3 regions of the Paenibacillus sp. EKM301P genome follow, and region 3 is predicted to be linked to each of the others. Evidence: predicted binding sites of a transcription regulator. Region 3 holds the regulator's gene; each other region holds the start of a gene.

Evidence for each region. The regulator Rex, encoded in region 3, represses fermentation and respiration genes when NADH is low (regulators of the CRP and FNR family bind a similar motif). The targets are predictions, from matches to a motif close to TTGTGAAATATTTCACAA.
Region 1: the regulator Rex is predicted to act here: its motif matches at 1,493-1,510, upstream of pflB (formate C-acetyltransferase).
Region 2: the regulator Rex is predicted to act here: its motif matches at 1,834-1,851, upstream of HFD99_RS17925 (phosphoketolase family protein).

The regions. Positions count from the first base shown of each region.
Region 1 covers NZ_JAALFM010000001.1:341,012-344,303, forward strand. Annotated here, with positions in the region: gene pflB (formate C-acetyltransferase) at 1-1,459, opposite strand, end outside; gene adhE (bifunctional acetaldehyde-CoA/alcohol dehydrogenase) at 1,787-3,292, opposite strand, start outside.
Region 2 covers NZ_JAALFM010000007.1:171,292-174,583, forward strand. Annotated here, with positions in the region: gene HFD99_RS17925 (phosphoketolase family protein) at 1-1,716, opposite strand, end outside; gene HFD99_RS17930 (GntR family transcriptional regulator) at 2,009-2,731, opposite strand; gene HFD99_RS17935 (glycosyltransferase) at 3,048-3,292, shown strand, end outside.
Region 3 covers NZ_JAALFM010000001.1:117,745-121,036, forward strand. Annotated here, with positions in the region: gene HFD99_RS00520 (amidohydrolase) at 1-1,225, opposite strand, end outside; gene HFD99_RS00525 (redox-sensing transcriptional repressor Rex) at 1,212-1,865, opposite strand; gene dinG (ATP-dependent DNA helicase DinG) at 1,893-3,292, opposite strand, start outside.

The DNA of each region.
Region 1 (3,292 bases), 220 kb from region 3:
TTGCCAGCCATTCCATCATAGGTTTGAAACGGCTTAACACTTCTTCGTAATCCAGCACTTCGCTTGTAATAGCTGGGAACTCAGGTCCTACTTGAACGCCGGATTTTTCATCCTTACCGCCGTTAATGGCATACAGTAGAGCTTTTGCCAAGTTGGCACGAGCGCCAAAGAATTGCATTTGTTTACCGATTCTCATAGCGGATACACAACAAGCAATACCATAATCATCGCCGTAGATTGGACGCATCAAATCGTCATTTTCATATTGAATGGAGCTAGTTTCGATAGAAACTTTTGCACAATATTTTTTAAAGCCCTCAGGCAGTTTTTCTGACCATAGTACAGTCAAGTTAGGTTCTGGAGCAGGTCCTAAGTTGTACAGTGTGTGCAAGAAGCGGAAGCTGTTTTTGGTAACACGAGTTTCTCCAGTGACAGACATACCACCAATGGATTCTGTTACCCAAGTTGGGTCACCACTGAACAGTTCGTTGTAGTCAGGTGTACGCAGGAACTTAACAATACGCAGTTTCATAACAAAATGATCGACCAGTTCCTGAGCTTGTTCTTCGTTCATCGCACCTTCCTCAAGATCACGTTGAGTATAAATATCAAGGAATGAAGATACACGTCCCAAGGACATTGCTGCACCATTTTGTTCTTTAATCGCTGCAAGATATCCAAAATATACCCATTGGAAAGCTTCTTTTGCATTGTTAGCTGGTTTAGAAATATCAAAACCGTGCTCAGCAGCCATTTGTTTCAATTCATTCAAAGCACGAATTTGTTCAGAAATTTCTTCACGCAGACGGATTACGTCTTCTTCCATGGAATCAACTTCAAGGCTTTTCAATTGAAGTTTTTTATCTTGGATCAAGAAGTCTGCACCATACAGAGCTACGCGACGATAGTCACCGATTATACGACCACGACCGTATGCATCTGGCAGACCAGTAATGATGCCAGCTTTACGAGCTGCTCTCATTTCATCTGTATAAGCGTCAAATACACCTTGGTTGTGTGTTTTACGAATATGAGTGAAAATGTCAACAATGCTTTGTGGCACTTCAAAACCATAGGCTTTACAAGCATCGATCATCATCCGAATTCCACCAAACGGCTGCAAAGAACGTTTGAATGGAGCATCTGTTTGTACGCCGACAACTTGTTCTTTGTCCTTGTCCAAATAGCCTGGTTTATGTGAAATAATGGTGGATGGCGTATTTACGTCTACATCAAGAACGCCGCCGTTTGCCAACTCTTTTTTAGTAAGATCAGATACAATTTCCCACAATGCAGTTGTATTGGCGGTAGGACCAACCAAAAATTCTTCATTGCCAACATAAGGTGAGATATTTGTTTCAATAAAATCGTTGACGTTAACTTCTTTAGTCCATTTTCCTTTTTTAAAACCTCTCCAGCCAGATTGTTGCTCTTGTAATTCTCTCTCAATCACCGACATGTAAATCCCTCCAAATTGTTTGGTCTTCCGGACTTGTGATTTTTTTCACGTTTAAACTATTTCTTGAGCCCGGCCTTTTCACCGATGCCTTACGCTCAGTGTCGGGACCTTTCTTACACTCTTATTGTAGAATAATGATAGAGTGTAGTATGTGACAAAAATCACAATATGAGTGATTTTTGTCACTTTATTTTCCCTAGCTTCACGCGCATACCTCTAGCCTTGCCGTTCACCTCCCTTCCCAAACCAAGAGGCCCTCTATATAGAGAGCCTGCATTGGTATTGTATAGAAAAATGCTTAGTTACAAGCCTCTTCATACTATTATATTATTGATCAAAGCGTCCGTAGAAGGCATTACGGTATACATCAGCCAATTCAGTAACCAGCGGCAGCTTTGGATTTGCAGTTGTACATTGATCCTCAAAAGCGCGGTCAGCCAAATAATCTACACGTGATTCAAAGTCTTTTGGATCGAAACCAAGTTGTTGGAACGATTCCTCGATACCGAGTGTTTTGTTCAACTTACGGATCGCGTCAATTAAGCTGTTAACCCCTTCTTCAGTGGTACGTGCAGGCAGTCCCAGTATGCGTGCGATTTCTGCATAGCGCTCATCTGCAACAAAGTGCGAATATTTAGGGAACGATGCAAATTTTGTCGGTTTTTTCGCATTGTAGCGAATAACGTGCGGCAGCAAGATAGCATTCGTGCGGCCATGTGCTGTATGGTATTGTCCGCCCCATTTATGTGCAAGACTATGGTTAATACCCAAGAATGCATTAGCAAACGCCATACCTGCAAGTGTAGAAGCATTATGCATTTTTTCGCGAGCCAGCTTATCACCAGTCAGAGCCGATTGCTCCAGGTATTGGAATACCAGTTGAATAGCTTTAATTGCCAGACCATCTGTATAATCATTGGCCATTACAGACACATAAGCCTCGATAGCATGCGTCAGAACGTCCATACCTGTATCGGCTACAGCAGTTTTAGGCAGCGAATATACAAACACAGGGTCAATAATTGCCACATCAGGAGTCAACTCATAGTCAGCCAGCGGGTACTTCGTGTTACCCAGGTTTTTGTCCGTAATAACTGCAAACGATGTAACTTCCGAACCTGTACCCGAAGTTGTAGGGATAGCCACAAATTGTGCTTTTTGACCCAGACGTGGGTACTTGTAAATCCGTTTACGGATATCCATGAATTTTTGTTTCAAGTTATTGAAATCAGTATCCGGATATTCATAGAACATCCACATGCCTTTAGCAGCATCCATTGGCGAACCGCCACCGAGTGCGATGATGCAATCCGGTTGGAAACGTCTCATCATTTCAGTACCGCGCTCTACCGTAACTGTCGATGGATCTGGCTCTACTTCGGAGAACACTTCAATAGCAACCGGTGTTTGACGCTGGTGCAAATAATGGATGACACGGTCCACATATCCGAGTTTCACCATCATAGGGTCAGTGATAATGGCTACACGTGTGATATCAGGCATTTTAGCAAGATACTGTGTCGAATTTTTTTCAAAATAGATTTTGGAAGGTACTTTGAACCATTGCATATTCACCGTCCGTTTCGCCACCCTTTTCACATTAATCAAGTTAACTGCAGATACGTTCGACGAAGTCGAGTTACGACCGTACGAACCGCAACCAAGTGTCAACGAAGGAAGGTTGGTGTTGTAAATATCACCGATTGCGCCATGTGTGGAAGGTGCATTTACAATGATACGTCCTGTTTGCAAACGATCTGCGAAGCGAGCAATAACATCCTCATCTTGCGAATGGATTGCTGACGAGTGACCCATACCGCCGAACTCTACGAC
Region 2 (3,292 bases), on a different contig from region 3:
AGCTAAAAGAGAGTTGGCGTCAGCTGGCAAATACTCACGAATAAATTCTGGTTTCTTATCAGCCAAATGTCCCAACAAGCCTGGATCTTGGTGTGTATACCCATTATGATCCTGTTGGAAGACCGTTGAAGTAGCTACAACATTCAATGATGGGATATCTGCACGCCATCCTTGATCCGTTGCTTTACGCAGCCATTTGAAGTGTTGAGTGATCATCGAGTCAACCACACGCAGGAAGGCTTCGTAACTTGCAAAGAAACCATGACGACCTGTTAACACATAACCTTCCAGCAATCCTTCAGCTTGGTGCTCGGATAATTGGGAATCAATGACACGACCATACGATGACAAGAATTCATCATTAGGCTCAATAATTTGATCCATCCATTGGCGTTTGGTTACTTCAAAAACAGGTGCCAAGCGATTAGACATCGTTTCATCAGGCCCGAAGATTCTGAAATTACGATTCTCTTCATTTAAAACGACCACATCTTTAACGTATTTACCTAACACAGACATATCTTGCGCAATCACTTTACCAGGCGTGGAGTTATCCAGCGCATAGTTACGGAAATCAGGCAATTTCAAATCTTTAATAAGGTTACCTGCATTCGCAACAGGGTTCATTCCCATTCGTTTATCGCCAGTAGGCAAAATTTTAGCAATCTCTGCTTTTAACCGACCGTTTTCGTCAAACAATTCCTCCGGTCTATAGCTATTCAGCCATTCTAATAAAGCAGGCGCGTGCTGCATATTTTTTTGATCGACCGGAATTGGAACCTGATGGGCACGGAACGAATTTGTATTCGGCACGCCATCCCATTCCTTTGGACCTGTCCAGCCTTTAGGTGAACGGAAGATAAGCACTGGCCACGCCGGACGAGTAAGGTCATTATTTTCACGCGCATTCTTTTGAATAGCTTCAATCTTTTCGATGGCAGTATCCAATACTTTCGCCATTTCTGGGTGCATGTGATCAGGATCTTCACCTTCAACAAAGAATGGTTCCCAACCCAAACCTTTAAAGAACGAGGTTAACTCTTCTTTTGATTGGCGAGACATAATCGTTGGGTTACTAATTTTGAAGCCATTTAAATGTAAGATCGGCAGCACTGCGCCATCCGTGATTGGATTGATAAATCGGTTAGAGAACCACGAAGCGGCCAATGGACCCGTTTCAGCTTCACCATCCCCAATAACAACAGCCGAGATCAGATTCGGATTATCTAGAATAGCACCTACACCATGAGAAAGGGAATAGCCCAGCTCCCCGCCTTCATGGATAGATCCAGGGGTTTCAGGCGCAGCATGTGAAGCAATACCGCCAGGGAATGAAAATTGTTTGAACAGTTTCTTCATACCTGGGATATCCTGCGTGATTTGCGGATAAATTTCGGTGTAGCTTCCATCAAGATATGAATTTGAAACCATAACTTGGCCGCCGTGACCAGGACCTTCAATGTAAAGCATGTTCAAATCATATTTATTAATAACACGATTAAGATGAGCATAAATAAAGTTTTGGCCTGGAATCGTACCCCAGTGTCCAATAGGCTTAACCTTTACATCCGAATCTTTCAAAGGTTCTCTCAACAAAGGATTGTCTTTTAAATAAAGCTGACCTACTGAAATGTAGTTCGTTGCACGCCAGTATGCATCAAGTTTTTCCAAATATGTTTTAGACGAGTAATCTTCTAACACGGGTGATAAAGCCATGGTGTCCACTCCCTAGTAATTTTGTTTGTAATTTATTTCCGGAAATTTCATCTACATGTACATCATAACGCTACACTGAATTAATTCAACCTTTTTCACAAGTGATACGGTCCAATTTTGTGAAATTTTGAACATACTATGAAATATAAATTAAAAAGACAGTAAAAAAGCTCTTACATTAAAATATATAGAAGGATAAACCAATAAAATTTGTGATAAATGAAGAGTTTGCAGACTCTAATCCTTTTTCAAAACTATAAAAAAAAGACCGGAGAATTCTCCAGTCTTTTCATTAGTGTACCGATACAAAGGTATTAAATTTCAAATATTTGTAGTGAAATCGCATATGCGAAAATTCAAATGGGGTACCGTTATCCAAAAAGAAAACACCCTCCATAATGCCTACGGGTTCATTTTCTTTCAATTGCAGTAGCTTTTGATCATTCTCTTCAGACGGTTCTGCAAAAATAGATAAAAAGGATTTGGTGACGGCCAGGTTCCGCGAGTCCTCCAAATAATTAAAAATGGAACCCTCAATAATGGTCTGATTTAAATCCTGGACAATTTTAATGGGGATATAGCCCGTTTCGATCATAAATGGATCATCATCAAACAGACGTAACCGAACGATTTTATAAACAAAATCATGAGTGTCCAAGAACAAATCGCGCTGTAGTTCTTCTGTCGGTGGAATGACCTCAAAACTCAATACTTTGATTTTTGGCTTTTTGCCATGCATTTGAAAATTATCAGTAACTCCTAGATTAGAGCCCTCGTAGTTAAAGATAGATTCATTTCTTATGTATAAGGGATTAATAAATGTCCCGGAACCTTGTTTTTTGAAAATAATTCCGACACTCTCCATTTTAGTCAGAGCACGTTTAATGGAACTACGACTAACCTGGTAAGTCTCACTAAGACTACGTTCATCTGGCAATCTCATATCTGCAAACTTTCCAGCGAAAATTTTCATTTTAAGATCGTCAATAATTTGCTTATAGACAAATTGTGTCATATAGTACTCCTCTTTCAGGTCTTCTATAACTCCATATAGTTTACCATAAACATGCCCATTTCATCTCATGTTTGTTTGTGTCCCTTCTACTTTACATCCTTATGCATAATGCTACCATGACATATACATCACACCACTGAAACATATCTGCAAATCAGCAAAAAATACAGCACTTCCACATTAACATCCGCATAGGACCAAGCCTGTTTCGAACTTTGTGGGTTGTTTGACTAGACCAGGCTAAAATCCTTGAATACATTGTTATTATTTATCTCGTTCAAAGGTTGTCTAATTAGAATGGTGGGGGGAGATCACATTGGCTATCCGCTACAGCGTCATCATTCCAACCTATAATCGCGCCCAGCAGCTGTTGCTCACGCTCGCTTCATTTGAATCACAAACCTACCCGAAGCAACTATTCGAAGTCATTGTAGCTGATGATGGTTCTACAGACGGAACGAAAGAAATGGTCGAAGGCTTCAAAGCATCCTATCCTCTTATCTATGTGTCACACCCTGAACAACGCGGTCGATCTGCCGTTCGAAATTTAGGACTGCGCCG
Region 3 (3,292 bases):
CATTTTTCACAACCTGACGGCCGTCTACCCACACATGAGCCACGTCTTTGGCACTTGCAGAGTATACGGCATGGGAAATAAGATCTGTACGCGGCAAGAAATGGGCCTGATCCAGATCTAGCGCGATAAAGTCAGCCTTATTGCCTGCTGCCAGCGCTCCTACCTCTTTTAAACCAATCGACTTTGCACCATACTCTGTTGCCAGACGTAGTGCTTCATTTGCAGGAACTGCCGTTGGGTCGCCAGATACTCCCTTGTGAATGAGTGCTGCCAGACGCATTTCCTCGAACATATCCAGGTTATTATTGCTGGCAGGACCATCTGTTCCGAGTGAAACAGTAACTCCTGCACGCAGCAATTCAGGCACTCTAGCTACACCACTTGCCAGCTTCAAGTTGCTGCCTGGATTATGCGATACCGCCACACCTCGTTCCGCTAACAAAGCTATTTCTTCGTCGTTCAAGTGAACGCCGTGGGCAACAAGTGAAGGACGGGAGAAAAAGCCAAGCTTATCTAGGTGTGCAACTGGACGCAAGCCGTAGTCGCGTACGTTTTGTTCAACTTCGGCGATCGTCTCGGACATGTGCGTATGCAATGGTAAATCGAGATCATGTGCTGCTTGAACAAATTTCTCAATAAACGCAGGCGGGCATGTGTATGGGGCATGAGGAGACATCATTGTTGTGATACGTCCGTCTGCTTTTCCATGCCAGTTACGCGCAAAAGTCACGGCCTCAGCTAGCTTAATCCGCTGTTCTTCTTCTGAACAGAGTCCAATGGCTCCACGCATCAAGCTTGCACGAATGCCCGACTCTTCAGCTACACGAGCCACCTCATCCATATGATCGTACATATCCAGGAAAGTCGTGGTTCCACCTTTCAGCATTTCCAGCACTGACAAAGAAGTTCCCCAGTACACATCCGTAGATGTAAACTTGGCTTCCATAGGCCACATTTTTTCCTGAAGCCACACTTGAAGTGCCAAATCATCTCCATACCCTCGCAGCAGAGACATCGCCGCATGACCATGAGTATTGATCAGACCAGGTAAAAACAATAACCCCTTGCCGTCGATTGCTTCTGTCTCTTCCTCACCCGCAGGCAAAGTCTCGCCAATGTAAGTAATACGGCTATCCTCCACAATCATAAAACCATGGATTACCCCAGCCTCGGGTCCATTCACGGCAAACGAGCCGTTTTTAATCATCCATTTATTCACTGTCATATTGTGCTTCTTCCTTTCCGTCCTCCAGATAATAAGCGAGGCTAAGCAAATCAGTTGTAAAGTCTGTGGCATGTATCCGAATGTTAGCCGGTGCCTTGAGAATGATAGGTGCAAAGTTCAAAATCGCTCCAATTCCACTCTCAATCAGCCTATCAGCTACGTGCTGTGCCTCAAAATCAGGTACAGTAATAATCCCGATTCGTATATTTTTTTCTTTCACAGTCGCTTCCAGTTCATCCATCGGCTGTACGACCAAAGTATTGATTCTGGTCCCAACCTTATCCGGGAACGCATCAAAAACCGCCACAATCTTCATATTGTCTTTTAAATAAGCATTATAGTTCGATAGGGCTTGACCCAGATTACCTGCTCCGACCAATACTACATTAATTTGCTGGTCGATTTTCAGGATATGGCGTATTTTCTCAATTAGATAAGAAACATCGTAACCGATGCCCTTCCGACCAAAATCGCCAAAATAGGCAAGATCTTTACGAATTTGGGCCGGATTCAAATCTAACCTCTGTCCCAGCTCTTGAGAAGAGACCGTAGCCACCTCCCGTTTGTGCAGTGCATTCAGATAACGTAAATATACGGGTAATCTCCGTACGACAGCCTCTGAAATTTTATCTGATTTCATACTTGCTCCCCCTAATTGTAACGGACTTTAAGTGTCCGTCCGTTGTGCCTCAGTCTCCGGGGCGGATTGGAGCCATTCGGCGATGCGAGGCACCATTTGCTCCGATGGCATATGCTCCATTTTTGGTCCCGGTAACGAGTACAAAAAGTGCTTTCCATAATAGGATTCGATCACACGCGTATCGTAAACGATGACGACTCCGTGGTCGCTCGCTGTACGTACCAATCGCCCAAATCCCTGTTTGAAGCGAATAACTGCTTGTGGTACAGACAGCTTCATAAATGGATTCTTCTTCTTCTGCTGGAGCAACTCGCTTTTGGCCTCCAGTAACGGGTGGTTGGGCGGTTGAAACGGCAAGCGAACGATAGCCAGACAAGTCAAAGCTTTCCCTGGAATATCGACGCCTTCCCAGAAGCTACTGGTTCCCAGCAATACAGAAGCTTTCGCTTCCTGAAAACGGCGGGTTAGCTTGCTGCGACTCCCACTGTCCACACCTTGTCCTAACACGGTAATATCGCTGGACGCTAACGCCTCTTTGAGCGGCTCATACACTTGCCGGAGCATCCGATAGGAAGTAAACAGAACGAGCATTCTCCCCCGCGTTGCCTGGGCAGTCGCTCCTAGAGAGCTAACGAGCATCTCTACAAAATGTGCATCTCCTACACTGCCCTTCACACTCGGAAAATCTCGCGGAATGACCAGCAACACCTGATCCCTATAATTAAAGGGTGATGGGAGCTGTGACGTCATTAATCGTCCTTGATCTGCTGCCTCCTGCAAACCGAGTTGATCGGTCATGTACTGAAACGATTTATCTACTGATAAAGTAGCAGATGTCAGAATAATACTTCTTTTTTTGTCAAAAAACATTTCTTTCAACTGGCGGCTCACATCGACGGGCACCGCATAAAATTGCAATGATTTACTACGGAATTGTCCACTCGCTTCAAGCCAATATACGGTTGTTTCATCATCGAGTCGTATAAAGAAGCGCAAATTTTCCCTAATCCCCGCCAAATCCTTAAGCAGACCCGTGATATCTGTAATGAGACTATCCGCCGCATAATCGTCATGTTCTTCCTTGACATCCAGCATCAGCTTGTCGCCCTTGCGCAAAATTTCGCTCAATGTTACATAAAGCTGATTTTCCAATGCCGCCGCCTGATCCCACTTTGCAGGCTTGGCTGACGGTTTGAGACGCGAAGAAAATTGCCCCGTTTCACCTGGTGTGGCATCAGTTCGCTCTGGTAACATGCCAAACAGCTTATCGCTTAGTAGGTCCCAAGTTTCCTTAACCTCTAACACAAGTGGGTACAACTGATCAATGACCGAGGCCCATTCCGTCGACTTCTCATGCCCCGACTTTGCCAACTGCTGACGTAACGAAGGCAATTGCCCATTCTTGCTGTCCTTGAACAATCGAGTCA